4 regions of the Lactiplantibacillus paraplantarum genome follow, and region 1 is predicted to be linked to each of the others. Evidence: predicted binding sites of a transcription regulator. Region 1 holds the regulator's gene; each other region holds the start of a gene.
What was found. Region 1 encodes Rex, which represses fermentation and respiration genes when NADH is low (regulators of the CRP and FNR family bind a similar motif). Its sites were predicted from a motif close to TTGTGAANTANTTCACAA; they were not measured.

Region 1 (4,222 bases):
GCAGCGGCTGCTGCGATTTCAGCCTGCTCCTGCTTTTTATCAATATAATAATCGTAGTCGCCCAAGAAGAGTTCAGTTCCTTCTGGTGAGACTTCTACGACACTGGTAGCAACTTGATTAATAAAATAACGGTCATGTGAAACAAAGAGTAGGGTGCCATCGAAATCGTTGAGGGCCACTTCTAACACTTCACGACTGTCAATATCTAAATGGTTCGTCGGTTCATCAAGAATTAAGAAGTTGTCGTTTTGCATGGCGAGTTTAGTCAATAGTAACCGGGCCCGTTCGCCACCAGATAGTGCGTGAACGGGTTTATCAACGTCTTCTCCAGTAAAGAGAAAGCTTCCTAGGATAGTCCGGATATCTTTTTCGGGCGTGGTTGGATGTTCATCCCATAGCTCACCCAATACCGTTTTCTTATCATTAAGGTTGCGTTGCTCTTGGTCATAATAACCAGTGACGACGCCAGTGCCAAACACGGCCTGACCTTTAATGAATGGAATTTGGCCCAAAATACTCTTGAGGAAGGTTGATTTGCCAATCCCGTTCGGACCGACGATGGCAATCGCTTCATGTTTTTTGACGCTGAGATTATCTGGTTCTGACAGGATCCGACCATCATAACCCACGGCAGCGTCTTTGACGGTCAAAACGATGTTGCCACTTTGTTTGGCGGCGTGAAAGCCAAAGTGGGCCGTTTTCTCATCATTGTCAGGGCGATCAAGTCGGTCCATCTTAGCGAGTTGTTTGCGTCGGGCCTGGGCGCGTTTTGTCGTGGAAGCCCGCACAATATTACGGTTAACGAAGTCTTCAAGCTTACTAATCTCGGCTTGTTGTTTTTCGTAGTGTTTCCACTGAGCTTGAATACGTGCCGCTTTTTCTTGAACAAACTGATCGTAGTTGCCGGTATAATGGACCATTTCATGGTGCGACAGGTCATAAACTTCATTAACGACTCGGTCTAGGAAGTAACGGTCATGGCTGACAATAAGCAATGCGCCTGTATACGACTGTAAATAACTTTCTAGCCAAGTTAAAGTCTCAACATCCAAGTGGTTAGTTGGTTCGTCAAGAATAAGTAAATCGCGTTTTTCAAGTAATAATTTGGCGAGTGCTAGCTGCGTCTTTTGCCCACCTGATAGTTCAGTGACTGATTTATCATAGACATCGGCGTCGAATTGAAATCCGTGTAAAACACCCCGGATTTCAGCTTGGTACCCGTAACCGTTTTTCTGCTGAAATTCTGTTTGAATTTGGTCATAAGTTTTTAAAGTTTGTTGGTAGGCCTGTTCATCGTTCATGATAGCCGGATCACTGAGTTGATTTTCGAGTTGATGCATTCGGGTTTCAATTGCATGCAACTCGGCGAAGACGCTACTCATCTCTTCCCAGATTGTATTATGACTGTCTAGGCCTTGGTCCTGGGCCAAGTAACCAATTGTCAGTCCCTTGCGCATCGAAATCTGGCCTTCGTCAGGCACAGTCTCACCAGCAATCATTTTAAGTAAGGTTGATTTGCCGGCGCCATTGCGACCAACGAGGGCCACACGGGCGTGCTCTTGAATGTCCATTTGTACGTTATCGAACAAGACATCGGCACCAAAACGCCGCATAACCTGCTGTACTTGTAGTAAAATCACGCTTTATTAAGCTCCTTTCACATTTGATTCGTGACATAATTGTAGCATATTGCAACGGTTTGCCCAATTATTTGGAATAATAAGTAATTATTATTTCACAAAGTCGTAGGTTATGCTAGAATAGTGTCAGCAAATTCACAAACTTTTATATAGGAGGACGCGTCCGAATGGCAGAAACAAAAATTCCACGGGCAACGGCAAAACGGTTACCGATTTATTACCGCTACTTGAATATTTTACTAGATGCAGATAAGAAGCGGGTATCATCAACCGAGTTGTCCGAGGCGGTTAAAGTAGATTCAGCAACGATTCGGCGAGACTTTTCGTATTTTGGGGCGCTCGGTAAACGAGGGTATGGATACGATGTTGAAACGTTGCTTGCATTTTTTAAAAAGATTTTGAACCAAGACACCTTAACGAACGTTGCCTTGATTGGGGTCGGAAATTTAGGTCACGCCTTATTAAACTTCAATTTTCACAAAAATAGTAATGTCCGAATTTCAGCAGCCTTTGATGTTAACGAGGCGATTGCCAATACGGTTCAAAGCGGGGTGCCAGTGTACCCAATGACTGAGTTGAAGAAGCAATTGATCGAACAACAGATTGAAATTGCAATTTTGACAGTCCCAACGACGGTCGTTCAGGAAATTACGGATGATTTGGTTGATGCTAACGTGAAGGGAATCATGAACTTCACGCCGTTACGAATTTCGGTTCCAGAAACAGTCCGGGTTCAAAACGTTGACTTGACCAATGAATTGCAAACATTGATCTACTTTATTGAGCATTATGGGCAGCAATTGGGCGAAACCGGTCATGACGATCAGAATGAGACGCAAGACTAAGTCACTGTCTTAGTTTAGATATTATATAGTAAAAGAAGGTGCCCCGGGACTGGTTCCCAGAGCACCTTTTTGTGTCAGCTTTTTACTTAAAAACAAGGGTTTAATGACGGCTTCAGCTATTGAGAGCTGCTAGTTTGGATTAATGCAGTAATCCAAACAGTGTTGGTAATACGACCGATGCATTCATTAAGATGTGGGCGGTCATAGAAGTTTGAATACGACCAGTATGTTGGTATAGCCAACAGAATAAGAGGCCGATAAATGCGTATAGAATAAAGTGACCATCCGCGTGTGCGAAGCTAAATAGGACGCTCGCAATTAAGGCTGCTCCAATCTTACCAGTGACTGCGCTAAGATTACCGAAGATAACTTTGCGAAAGACGATTTCTTCCATGATTGGGGCCCCGATAATGATTGCTAGGAAAAAGGCCGGGTATTGCTGGCCAACTGTCAAGAGCGTAGTGGTGTTAGTTGAGGCGGTTGACTGGCCTAATAATGCAGTGATTTTTAGAATAATTAATTGGCCGACGATGACGAGCACGAGTCCGATCAATCCCCAAAGAATGGTTTTGCTCCAATTGCTGGGATGCTTTTCAATCACATTTTTAGCCTTCATTCGGCTAGCTAACCAAATGAGCAGGACAGCACCGACCAAGTAATCAACTGTTTGAATGACGAATACTTGAGAACCAAGTTGATGAAAAGCGGTAACTAAAACGCTTGGTAGTGCGTAAATAATAAAGTAAATAATGAGAATAAAGATTGATTGGCGGCGATTGACCATCAACTCACGTCCTTTTAAAAGTTAAATTTAAGTTGCGTAGCGGTAACTGTAATTTTCATTATAGTCGATTTGACATTCTTTGACTAATAATTGACAAATTACTTGCAATCTTGAATTAAAATGATATAGTTGACAATGTAATTAGCACTTGGAACTACGGAGTGCTAAAAAAGAATAAATGGAGGGATTCACGTGTTAAAACCATTAGGAGATCGCGTTATCTTGCAACAACAAGAAGAAGAAGAACAAACAATTGGTGGGATTGTCATTGCCAATAACGCCAAGGAAAAGCCCCAAAGCGGGAAGGTTGTTGCCGTCAATGACGGTCGTGTTTTAGATAACGGGACAAAAGTTGACCCCAGCGTGAAGGTCGGCGATCAAGTATTATTCGATAAGTATGCCGGTACCGAAGTCAAGTATCAAGGTGCTAAGTACTTGGTATTGCACGAAAAAGATATCGTTGCAATCGAAGACTAATCCATTTAAATTGCGCAACTTAAAATAAATTAAATTCATGAGGTGAATAGAGATAATGGCTAAAGAATTAAAGTTCTCTGAAGATGCACGCTCAGCGATGCTAAAAGGTGTCGATCAATTAGCTGACACAGTTAAGTCAACGTTAGGGCCTAAGGGTCGCAACGTCGTTTTGGAACAATCATATGGTTCACCAACAATTACTAATGATGGTGTAACGATTGCTAAAGCAATTGAATTGGACGATCATTTCGAAAACATGGGTGCCAAGTTAGTTTCTGAAGTTGCTTCAAAGACTAATGACATTGCTGGTGATGGGACGACGACTGCAACGGTCTTAACGCAATCAATCGTTAATGAAGGTATGAAGAACGTTACCGCCGGTGCTAACCCTGTTGGCATTCGTCGTGGGATTGAAGAAGCCACTAAGACGGCGGTTGACTCATTACATGCCATGGCACACGAAGTTAAGACGCAAG
Region 2 (4,222 bases), 790 kb from region 1:
GCACCGCTCTTTTCAGCACCGTATGCTGGGTTAGCACCTGGTGAGAATGGTTCGCCTTTTTGACGGCCATTTGGTGTGGTACCAGTGTTCTTACCATAAACAACGTTTGAGGTAATCGTCAAGACAGAAGTTGAAAGTTTTGCATTCCGATAGAGGTGATGCGTATTCATCTTACTGTATAGTTCCTTGACTAACCATTTAGCAATGTCATCAGCACGGTCATCATTATTCCCGTAGCGAGGGAAGTCGTTGTCAGCCTTGAAGTCAACGGCGATTCCATCTTCGTTACGAATAACTTTAACGTGACCATACTTGATTGCTGAAATCGAATCAGCAGCATGTGATAAACCAGAAATCCCAGTTGCGAAGGTCCGGTCAAGGTCAGTATTCTTCAAAGCTAATTGGGCAGCTTCGTAGTAATACTTGTCATGCATGTAGTGAATGGCATTGAGGGAGTTAACGTAAGTGTCAGCTAACCAATCCATTTGTTTGTCTAATTTCTTCATGAATTCGTCATAGTCGATGTATTCTGAAGTAATTGGTTCGTAGGCAGGGCCAACTTGGTCACCAGCAATTTCATCACGACCACCATTGATGGCGTAAAGAATAGCTTTGGCTAAGTTTGCCCGAGCACCGAAGTATTGGATGCCGTCAGCAATTGGTTGTGCTGAAACACAGCAAGCAATCCCATAGTAGTCGGTACCCCATTGTACCCGCATCAAATCATCGTTTTCGTATTGAATGGTTGAACTGTCAATGGAGACTTGCGTTGCGTAACGCTTGAAGTCTTCTGGTAAGCGGTCTGACCATAGAATCGTGATGTTTGGTTCTGGTGCGGCGCCCATGTTATCCAAGGTCTTTAAGATCCGGAAGGCTGTCTTAGTAACGTGATGTTGCCCATCAACGCCTAAGCCACACATTGATAAGGTTGCCCAGATTGGGTCGCCGGAGAAGAGTGAATTGTATTCTTCAGTACGGATAAACCGAACCATCCGTAATTTCATAACGAATTGGTCAATTAATTCTTGGGCTTGGTCTTCATCGATAACGCCATTTTCTAAATCGCGTTGAATGAAGATATCCATTGTTGTATCAATCCGGCCAACAGACATTGCGGCACCGTTTTGAGTCTTGATGGCAGCTAAGTAAGCGAAGTAAATCCATTGAATGGCTTCTTGTGCGTTAGTTGCAGGCTTGCTAATATCGTAACCATAACTAGCAGCCATCTTCTTCATGTCAGCTAAAGCCCGGTATTGATCTTGAACTTCTTCACGGAGACGGATAACATCATCGGTTAATTCGCCATCGCCAATGTGAGCAAAGTCATTAGCTTTGTCTTCCATCAAACGATCGATCCCATAAACAGCAACCCGTGGTAAGTCTGGAACAAGGCGGCCACGTGCATAAGCATCTGGTAGACCAGTGATGATCTTGTAGTGACGTGCTTTCCGCATGTCAGGGGTGTAAACATCGAAGACACCTTGATTATGAGTCTTGCGATATTCTGTGAAGATTTTATCGTTTTCTTTATCAGGAGTGTAGCCGTAAGATTCTAAGGCGTCATCGGCCATCCGAATACCACCATATGGCATAAAGGCTCGCTTCAAAGGCTTGTCGGTTTGGAGACCAACAATCTTTTCGAGATCTTTTTGAATATAGCCAGGGCCATGGGAAGTAATCGTTGCAACAACTTTAGTATCAGCGTCCAACACACCGCCAGCTTCACGTTCTTGCTTCTTTAATGCTAAGACCTTGTCATTTAAAGTCTTGGTGGCAGCGGTGGGGCCAGCTAAGAAGCTTTCATCGCCATTGTATTGTGTGAAGTTATTTTGAATAAAATCACGAATGTTGATTTCTTCCTGCCAGTGCCCTCCCTTGAAACCTTTCCAAGCTGCGGGCTTTGTTGTCTTTTCTGATGTAATCATTTTCTCGCCTCCATAATTTGAATCCAATCAAATGATTGATAAAATTCTATATTTGAATCATAACATTTTTTTGCGAATTTGTAACCGCTTCCAGGTGATTTATTTCACGTTTAGGTCAATTTTTTATAATCTATGAAGGTGTTTTGGAATTTGAATGCTGGCATGACAGTGTTTGTTGCCGTAGTTGTGCATTGACAATTCACTTAATTATATTCAAAAAACAGCCAAAATTCATGCTTGCTTTGATATATAAGTGGAATATTGTCTATAATATAACAAGTGTTCAACTAGTTAGTTAATGAAAAGTGAGCTAGTGTGTGATAGATTTGCAAAACGTTTGCCGTTGATTTTATGAGGAAGTTCGTTATCATAAAGAAGATAAGCAGATGAAAAAAGTAATGTATGTCACGAAAGGTGGGCGTAATGCAGATGCTCGAAAAAATTGAACAATATATTGACAGTTGTATTGAAGCTGGTGATATTTACGGGGCGTCGTTTAGCTTGATCACCCCTAAAGGTATTAGTCAATATTATCATGGCAAGCAGGGTCGTGATGAATTTGCCATCGGCTTGGATCCAGCCATGATCTATGATTTGGCATCGGTAACTAAAGTTGTGGGGACCACGACAAGAATCTTTCAGTTGCTATCGGATCACACGGTCCATTTAACAGACTCGGTAGCTCGATTTTTACCTGGGTTTACGCATCCTGAAATTACCATTAAAAACTTGTTACTTCATAATAGTGGTTTACCAGCAGATATTGATAATCTGGATAAGATGCAGCGCGAGGATTTAATTAAAGCGGTCTATGATGCGCCACTAGTTACTGCTCCGGGAACAACGTACGTCTATTCAGACTTAGGATTCATTTTGCTGGGCTGGATTATTCGAGCAGTTGACGGATCGTTGGCACGAAGCATTCAGGATCATGTCTGCTATCCATTGGCTATGACCAATACGGGCTATAATTTAAATCGGCCCAAGGTTCGTTTTGTGCCAACGGAGTTTGATCCGTTAAGAGGACAAATTCAAGGGCAGGTTCATGATTATAAAGCATTCTTGCTAAATGGTGAGAGTGGCCATGCGGGCTTGTTCTCGACATTGACCGATTTATCGGTGTTTGTTGAAATGATGCTGAATTTTGGCGAGTATCAGGGAAAGCGGGTACTTGATGAAAACGTCTTTGATTGGTTGGGCGAATATGATGAAAGTGGTCGAACACTAGGTTGGGAACGACGCGCGGGGCGTCATCAATATTTCCACACTGGTTTTACAGGACCAGCCATCGCTTTCGATTTGGATCGACAGGTGGGGCTAGTTGTTTTAACAAACCGAGTCTACCCAACGAGTGATAATCAAGTTTGGAATCGAGATCGTAAACAAGTCTTTGATTTATTTTTTGAATCTTAAAGATAAATATTGATCCTGAAATTAAATAAGGCGTCGCAACCGTCATTCACGGCTGCGGCGCCTTATTTAATTGTGAGGTTATCATGGCCAGTTTGTCGGGTTACTTGCAAGAAATTAATCGGTGGTTGAACGTGGAAGTAGGGCTCTTTAATTTTTACTTCTATATATAGGCTACTTTTGCAACATATAGGCTACTTTTGCAACCATCGTAGTCCGGGAATGTGACGCACAATTTTATAACTGGCTGCGCCAAGAATGACGCCAGCCCAGTTAGTAATAACATCGTCGATATCGACCCAACGCTTGATATTAACCAACCAGTCCAGAATGAATTGACCTAGTTCGAGTGTCAGGCCGGTGAGTAAACCTAACCAAATAAATCGACGCCAGGGTAAGTCGGGAAAGTTCCACGCCAACAAGCCGCCTAACGGAACGGTAAGAAGGACGTTGAGCCAAAACTCAATGTCTAATTGTTGGAAGGGGATCACATTCAATTTGACAGGACCCCATTGAATATATTGAATCACAAGTTGAGTACCGAAGTTGTAACTCGTAGGTGTGTAGCAAAAAGCAGTTAATATCCAGAGAAAAGCAATCAAGCTGAGCTGCTTAAACCGTTGGATATTAGTGCTTGCCGAACGCGCGCAGGCATATAATAGAACAATGAACAGTACTGAGATAAGTAAGAATGGTAGCCAAGCTAGCATATTTAGTCGCTCCTTTTATTTAAATAGTATAGAGAAGAAAAGGACATTTGACCATTTATAAAAATAAATTCAGGAAAAGTGTTGACACTTTTTGTTTCAATTGGTATATTAGTAAACGTTGCTGCTACGGCAGATGCTTCTCACCATCAAATAATTATTGAAATTAGTTGTTGACAA
Region 3 (4,222 bases), 530 kb from region 1:
ACTTAATTCGTGACTGAAGCTTTGACTTGTTTCAACGCATCTTGAACCGCTTCTTTAATGGCTCGGCTAGATGCAGAGGCACCTGAGACGGCATCAACGCTAGTGGAGTTGGCTGCCACAATCTCTTGTGGAATTTGATCGATAGCGGTTAAACCAACATCTTCACTTTCATGGTGTTGAATAACATCGACTGCTTGAATTTTATGGTCGTTGTAAGTCACACGCACAATAACTTTGCCACCTAGCCCGGCATTAGAACTGCCGAGATATTGATCAGCGGCCAGTTTAACATTGGATGCTGTTTCGCCATCAACAAGATCATTAATTCCGTTGGCTTCGTTGGCGGTGACAGATTCACTATCTACCTTTGGACGAGCAGCGTTTTCACCAGCTAACTTACCAAAAATCAAACATTCGGCCAAATTACCGCCGCCTTGATAGCAGTTCGCAACGATACCGCCTAATTCACCAGCGCCGAATAAGTGGGGAATCGGTTCGTCGTTGACATTGAGAATTTGGGCGTTTTCATTACGCTGTGGTCCGCCCTGTGTGTTGAGAACGTCATTTGCCGCGGCAATGGCATAGTAAGGGCCACCGTCCAGCTGCCGCATCGTTTGTGGATCACGGCCAAATTCAAAATCACGACCCACTTCTGTATAGTGATTAAAATCGGTGACGGTCTGTTGCAGATTGTTAGCAGGAACGTCTAATTTGTCTGCCAATTGTGCAATCGTTGGCGCGGAAACGAGCTTGGTCATGAATTTCGGATAAGGTAACTGACCAGCCTGACTTTCTTCTTGTTTGAAGGCATCGTACTGGGTTTGATCAAAGATCAAGTAGGGGTGCTGGTTCTTCATTGGAATCAACCAAGAACCGTGCGTATAAACGTGTCCATGCCGGTGCTTAGCATCTTCTTGGAAATAACGTGTCCCGTCGTCAGCGATAACGAAAATACTGCCGTTCTTCAGTAATGGCCAATGCTCAATTTGCCGGCCCCGCTCGTTGGCGTCTTCTTTGAAGGTGATTCCAGGTAAGATACCGTGAGATTCATAATTGGTCATGTGCCACATTTTGGCATCAACTTCTTGGGCCATTTTGACGCCATCACCACGGTTATAAAGGGTGCCCAATGGGGTCAAGTGATTGCTATGAAGGTAAGTTTGTGTTAACTCAGGATTATTTTCAAAGCCCCCCATTGCAAGGACGACGCCATTGTTGGCGTGAATGTTAAGTAAGCGTTCACCGCGTTTGATCTGGACACCTTGAATGATTTTGGTGCTGGGGTCTTGAATCAAGTGTTGTGCTCGTGAGTCTAACCAGACGTCAATATTGTCGGCCCGTTCGAGCACTTTTTGCCGGAGGAGTTTCCATAATGCGGCGTCTTTATCGCGTTTATGAACGAGGGCGAAATCGACAGTCTCGCTCCCAGCTAATTCTGGATATTCCGCCATGGTTTTCTTGATGGCAACAGCATCACCAGGTTTAATGTCATGTTTCCAACTGACTGCTTTAATTCCTAGGTACTTTTCAAAGTATGTTGGAATTTTGTTCATGCCGCTTAAATAAGCGTTGAGCGTCTTAGTAGGAGTACTAAAGGGTGCGCCCAGTGCTTGATAATAAGCGGTTAGTTTATCTAGGCTTTCACCCGTAACGACATGTTGGGCAGAGTAGCGGGTGTTGCCGCCTTCACGGCCAAATGGCGCCGCATCCACTAGTAGAACTTTTGCGCCATTATCAGCGGCAAAGCGAGCTGCCGATGCACCCGCACCACCAAAGCCTAAAACGATAACGTCGTAATTACCGTGCCAGTTCACATTGAGCGCGGGGGTGCCGTTGAGTGCTTTAACGTATTTTTCAAAATTATCGAAGCACCGTTCCAAGAATTTGATAGAAGGGGCATCGACCATTTGACCATTCTGATCAAAGGCTTTAGCAGCGTAGCTTAACATGTATTCATTGCCGGGAAGTACCTGAGCATCAACTCCGGGCGCATTGAGAATATTGCGCAAGTCACCTTGAGCACGGCATGTCCCCTGTACGCCAAGGGAAGTACCAACTAACATGACTGGTTTATTAGCAAACGGATGGAGTTGGTATGAGAGCCATTCGATGACGTTCTTGAGTGCGGCTGGAATGGCATGATCGTATTCGGGTACACCAATAATAACCCCGTCTGCCTGGCTAATTTTATCATTTAAGATTTGAACGGTGGCTGGAATATCATCTTGATCAGGCTCATTGAATAGTGGGATTCCGGTAATCTCATTGACGTCAATCGTAGCCCGCTGACTAAAGTGGTGATTCATAAATTGTAATAGTTCACGATTGTAAGATTGTTGTGCAGTCGTACCAATCAAGGCGACATATTTCATAATCAACATTCCTTTATTATTTTTTAGTTTGATAAGTACATCGATTGTTTACGCTTTCAATATAATTAATCGTATAGAAAAAACAACCTTTAATTTTGACCAGTTTCGCAAAACACTATTGTGACAACGATAACAAGCGAAAGTTGTTTTATTCGATCAACGATTATTAAGTAGGAACTAAGCGAGCAGCAAACTTTATTTTAGTTTTTTATAAATTATATTTATAAAAAGGAAGCCAGTGATTGTCGTTGATTAAAATAAAATCTAATATATGAACAAAAGAGACGTCGTCTTAAGCCCTAGTACAGCTGATTTCATTACATTCACGGGTTAAGTATTGCTAAATTTTGATTGACAGACTTATAAATTAAGTTATGGTGATACTGAAAAAAGGAATACAGCTGTTGATGTCAGCTTATGTGAAAAAATTAACAATCAAGAAATCATTAGGAGGAATTGCAAATGTTGAGTCAAGTAAAATGGAAGGGCTTTCTTTTGCCGTTAGTCTTTGGAATTGGTCTCTGGTTACTTACACCACTACGACCGTTAGCGATTAGTATTATCGCGTGGCATCTCTTTGCTATTTTTGTAGCAACGATTATTGCTTGTATCACCAAGCCGTTGCCGATGATGGCCGTCACGCTGATTGGGATTGTTGTCGCGACGTTAACGGGTGTTTTTACGATGGACGAAGTCGCGACCGGTTTTGGTAATTCGACAGCGTGGATGGTTGCCATGTGCATGTTCATGGCTGCTGGTTTTATCAAATCGGGACTTGGCAAGCGGATTGCTTATTTATTTGTCAGCTTATTTGGTAAACGCACGTTGAGTTTAGCGTACGCCCTATCCTTTGTTGATGCCGTGTTGGCGATTGGTATTCCCAGCAATAATGCGCGGGTCAATGGCATCATGTACCCAATCATTGATAATCTTTCTCGTGAAATGGGCTCTGACCCAAAACAGGGGACCCAACGGAAATTAGGCTCATTTTTAGTTTTTACTGAGTATGAAGTTAATAATATTACATCAGGCCTATTTTTGACTGGCTTGGCTGGTAACATGGTTGCGATCGGCTTAGCCAAAATGCAGGGAATCACAGTGACCTGGATGCAGTGGTTCATGGCTGCCTGTGTTCCGGGAGTTTTATCGCTACTAATTATTCCGTGGGTATTATATAAAGTTTATCCACCCGAAGTTAAGGAAACCCCCGATGCGCATCGCTGGGCAACGACACGGCTGACGGCTCTCGGAAAAATGACCGCTAGTGAAAAAATTATGTCGGTAACATTTGTTTTAGCCATCATTTTATGGTTAGTTGGGACTAAGATTGGCATTGATGCTACCGAGGTTAGTTTTATTGCGGTCGTTATTTTACTAATTACCGGCGTATTAACCACCAAAGATTTGCTTAATGAAAATTTTGCTTGGAATATTTTAGTCTGGCTGTCAATCATTATGATGATGTCCAAGAAGTTAATGACGTTAGGATTTTTCCCTTGGTTTTCAAAAACGTTGGGGCATTTACTGAACGGGATGAACTGGATTAGTGTTCTAATTATTTTGTTTTTAGCCTATTTCTACTTACATTATATGTTTCCAAGTGTTTCAACGCAGATTTCAGCACTATACGCCGGCTTTTTATCCATCGCTATTGGTGCTGGCGTGCCCCACGTCTTGGCGGCTCTATTGTTGGCATTTGCTGGCTCAATCAACTTGTCTACGACGCCATATTCGGCAGGCCCTGCTGCATTACTATCAAGTACGGGTTATGTGACGAGTGCGGAGTGGTGGAAACTAAGCGCAATTGTGGGTGTCATTTTTAATATTATTTGGTTAGGTGGAGGGCTACT
Region 4 (4,222 bases), 330 kb from region 1:
AGGGCTTGATTATTCATTCCGCCGCCACCTTTAAGGGTTTCGCCGTAGAAATCACCAAAACTATCAACAATGTGGTGATGCAGTTGCACGTTGGTTTCAGCCGCATTCATTCCTGATGAAGCCCGGGTAGTGTTCCCACCAATCTTAGGCATTTTTTCTAGAATAACGGGTTTCAATCCCAATTCATGTGCTTGAATGGCAGCTGTTAGGCCAGCACCACCTGATCCAATAATAATCACGTCATAGTTTGGTTTTAAATCCGCTAATGCGGTTGGTGTAAATGTAAATTTATCAGCCATTGAATACCACTACTCCTCTCAATTCGTCCGGGCTAGCAAATGAACCTAACGCTCAAGGCCCCATTTTTATTAGCCCAACAATTAACAAGCAGATTACTGCGGTTAACTCGACACGGGCCATCATTCCAAATCTAGGAATAACGGCCCGTGCCACGTTAAGATACGTCAGCTAACCGACGCTTGACCTCTGCTTATTTTACCTTAATCATCAATATTCGTCATATCAATTGGAACCATCCATTCATCGAATTGTTCCGCCGTGACTTTCCCCGACTTGATCGCTGCTTCACGTAAAGTTGTTCCGGCTTTTTCAGCGGCTTGGGCAATCATCGCACTATCATGGTAACCGATATGTGGTGACAATGCCGTAACAGTCATCAAAGAACTGTCGACTAATTCTGCCATCCGATCTTGGTTAACGGTCAAACCAGCAATCATCCGGTCAGTGAAGCCGGTAATCGTTCCGGCTAACAATTCAGCGGATTCTAAGAAGGCATCAATCAAGACCGTCTTGTAGACGTTCATTTCAAAGTTACCTTGACTAGAAGCTAAATCGACGACCACGTCATTTCCCATGACCCGCACAGCCGCCATCGTGATAGCTTCAGCTTGGGTTGGGTTAACTTTCCCAGGCATGATTGATGAGCCGGGTTCGTTAGCTGGAATGTTTAATTCGTCATAACCGGCCCGTGGACCACTTGCCAAGAATCGTACGTCATTGGCAATCTTCATTAAATCAGCCGCCAACGTCTTGATGGCACCGTGGACCACGTTCAAACCAGAATGATGAGCTAAACCATAGAATTTGTTGGAATCAGCCGTAAATTCAATGCCGTACAGTTTACTCATGGCAGCGGCAATATTTTCAGCAAAATGAGGGGCAGCGTTTAGACCAGTCCCAACAGCGGTCCCACCCATTGCGAGTTCGCCTAAAGTTGGATTCAATTGCTTCAAGTAAGCAATATCATGTTCAATCGCACTGGCCCAACCACTCACTTCTTGACCAAAAGTTAGTGGCGTGGCATCTTGAAGGTGAGTCCGACCGATCTTTACTACCCGCCAGTACTTCTTTTGCTTAATTTTCAGTTCTGCTAACAAGTGTTCTGCAGCAGAAATCAACTTATCCACGGCAACCGCGGCCGTAATGTTCATTGCGGTTGGAAAAATATCGTTAGAACTTTGACCATGGTTCACATCATCGTTTGGTAAGATTTCAATATCTGGGTTGATCTTGCCAGCCATATGCGCGACCACTTCGTTAACATTCATATTTGTTTGCGTCCCTGAACCAGTTTGGTAAACAACCAGTGGAAAGTCCTTACGCAAATCTTCATCGTCGAGCGCTAATAACTTATCAATGGCAGCCACGATTAAATCAGCTTTTTCGGCAGTCATTGCTTCAACTTCCTTATTCGCAATTGCGGCGGCCCGCTTGATTTGAAGTAGTGCCCGAATCATTTCCAACGGCATCTTCGTACCAGTTGGGAAGTTATGGCGACTCCGTTCCGTCTGGGCACCCCATAGTGCGTTCGCAGGAATTTTAACTTCGCCTAAAGTATCTGATTCAACTCGATATTCTGTCATGTTGATAACCTCCAATTAATGTGTTGGTAAGCGCTTACTAAGTGTGTGAAAAAAATAACATTTAGTTTATAAACTAAGTTTACCGTCCAAATACCGCTATAGTCAAACTGTATTTTAGCTATAAGTATTAATTATGAGGTTGATATATCGGCGCTTAAGCGTACTAAAAAAGAAAATTACAGCCTTTGGATAAAAATGTTTATTTTTTCACATGGTGTGATTTATTCTTAGTTATAAATTCTATTCGATTACAGCTGATTACGACCACTATTTATCGACAAACAAGTTAAAATTTGGCTGTTTATCCATCCTTCATTCACCCCAATGCTTTGATATTTTTTAGCGTATAACTGAACACGTGTTTCTTAATCAACTTACTTGATTCACCAAACTAATTAAGCTGTCATTAATCATGGTTAAAACATGCCCATTAGTTGGATTACTATGCGTCAGTATATGCGCGTCCTATTCCGACCTCCGGGGCCGGGTGCCAATTGCTGGAACGTAAGCCGACGTCGATTTGAGCTAACGCCCAACCCGCGTCATCTCAAATACGAGTCTTATTCTAAGCCGGAAGCACCCCACTTCCAGCTAAGAATAATTTGGCTACTGAGCATTGTCACCCAGCCCCTCCAGTCTCAAGCCTGTGAGGGACCACGGGTTGTGCCTAACCAACGGATTAATGTGGTTTGGCATTAGTCCATTGGTGTAGCAAGCACAGGCTTTAGTGGCACCGAACACGTTTCGGGTAAGCCGTTCGTATGGCGGATGAACGGCCACTTAACTTGGTACAATTGGTTGTTGGTTATTTTGAAACTGGAGCTTCAATTAAACGTTGAGTTGACGTCGATCATTTTAGCCATTCCAATACTAAGCATCGCAATTTTGACATAGTTGAGCTGGCATAATTGCATTTCTAGTCTCACAGACAAATAACAAGATTATCGGTTGAGAAGAATAACGATCAATCCATCAAAAATTGGGTACATCCATATCTGTCATTCGAACACTGTCCCGGCTGGAAGGCGTTTCTGACAATGCTCAGTGGTGAAATTCCACTTAGCAAGCGTTCTTTGCTTGGTTAGTGGAAGGCCAGTATTTGAGACGTGGGCTTCGGCTCAAATCTGTGCCCACCACGTTCCAGCAATTGGCAGAAATGCCTGGAAGTCGGCGTAGGGCGCGCAAATCAAGCAGGTTTACACTAGTTTAAACTTTTCCCAGCGGGCTTAAGCTGGTTGGTTTTGACTTTAATCAATCGGCACGTTTTTATCATGATTCACACTAATTAACAAGCCATCTCATATTGTATGATTGTTCTATTTTGTGACTACCTTGCGTTTTACTTACCGAATTGCCAAATAAAAATGACCTAGCTAGCAAAATTTGCCAAGCAAGGTCATTTTTGTAATCAATATCTTTTAGTCCTTAACTGCTTTAATTGTATCAATAATCGTACCATCACGGTATTCGATCAAGGCAACGGTCCGATCAGTAAATTCAAGTGGTTGCGGTTGGCCGACTTTCTTTTCGGCCAACTGTTGTAATTCTTCAATCGTATAAACGGGCACACCTGGGACATGGCTTAGTGCTTTAACTAAGTCTTGGCGCCGCGGATTGATGGCAATCCCGTATTCTGTCACCACAACATCAATCGAATCACCGGGTGTGACGATTGTCGTTACATCAGGAACAATCGTGGCTAACCGGCCCCGAACAAGCGGTGCGGAAATAATGGTCAGTTTGGCCGTCGCCGCATCTTGGTGACCACCAATGGCACCACGGATCACGCCATCCGAACCGGACATGACGTTAACGTTGAAGTGCGTATCAATTTCCAACGCACTCAGAATGGCAACATCCAATTGATCAACCATCGCCCCCTTGTTATCAGGGTCAGCGTACCATGAGGCGTCAATTTCTTGTTGATTAGGATTGGCGTGCATCGAAGCGGCCGCACCTTTGTCGAAGTCTTGAACATCCATGACTTTGTCGACTAAGCCTTCTTCGAGTAAATCAGTCGTTGGTTTCGTAATCCCACCAAGGGCAAACGATGCTTTGATTTGATTATCGAGCATGGCTTGCCGCAAGTAACGGGTCACGGCCAATGCGGCACCACCGGAACCGGTCTGGAATGAGAAGCCGTTTTTAAAGTATGGTGAGTTCACGATCACATCATTGACGGTTTGGGCAATCTTCAATTCCTTCGGGTCCTTGGTGAAGCGTGTCGCACCCGACCCAATCTTGTCAGGATCACCAACTTGGTCGACTTGGACGACGTAATCAACTTGCGTTTGTTTGATTGACGCTGGCGTATTCGGGTAAGCCACGATATTATCGGT

Region 2: a site for Rex is predicted at 2,187-2,204, ahead of pflB (formate C-acetyltransferase). Genes of this name have one in related genera too.
Region 3: a site for Rex is predicted at 2,491-2,508, ahead of LP667_RS00230 (FAD-binding protein). Genes of this name have one in related genera too.
Region 4: a site for Rex is predicted at 1,927-1,944, ahead of LP667_RS04395 (class II fumarate hydratase). Genes of this name have one in related genera too.

The regions. Positions count from the first base shown of each region.
Region 1 is NZ_CP032744.1:584,648-588,869, forward strand. Features, by position in the region: gene LP667_RS02795 (ABC-F family ATP-binding cassette domain-containing protein) at 1-1,640, opposite strand, end outside; gene LP667_RS02800 (redox-sensing transcriptional repressor Rex) at 1,808-2,485, shown strand; gene LP667_RS02805 (CPBP family intramembrane glutamic endopeptidase) at 2,625-3,269, opposite strand; gene groES (co-chaperone GroES) at 3,462-3,746, shown strand; gene groL (chaperonin GroEL) at 3,802-4,222, shown strand, end outside.
Region 2 is NZ_CP032744.1:2,929,055-2,933,276, reverse strand. Features, by position in the region: gene pflB (formate C-acetyltransferase) at 1-1,925, opposite strand, end outside; gene LP667_RS14385 (serine hydrolase domain-containing protein) at 2,349-3,338, shown strand; gene LP667_RS14380 (VanZ family protein) at 3,530-4,045, opposite strand.
Region 3 is NZ_CP032744.1:55,870-60,091, forward strand. Features, by position in the region: gene LP667_RS00230 (FAD-binding protein) at 3-2,372, opposite strand; gene LP667_RS00235 (DASS family sodium-coupled anion symporter) at 2,835-4,222, shown strand, end outside.
Region 4 is NZ_CP032744.1:910,209-914,430, reverse strand. Features, by position in the region: gene LP667_RS04400 (flavocytochrome c) at 1-299, opposite strand, end outside; gene LP667_RS04395 (class II fumarate hydratase) at 501-1,883, opposite strand; gene citF (citrate lyase subunit alpha) at 3,302-4,222, opposite strand, start outside.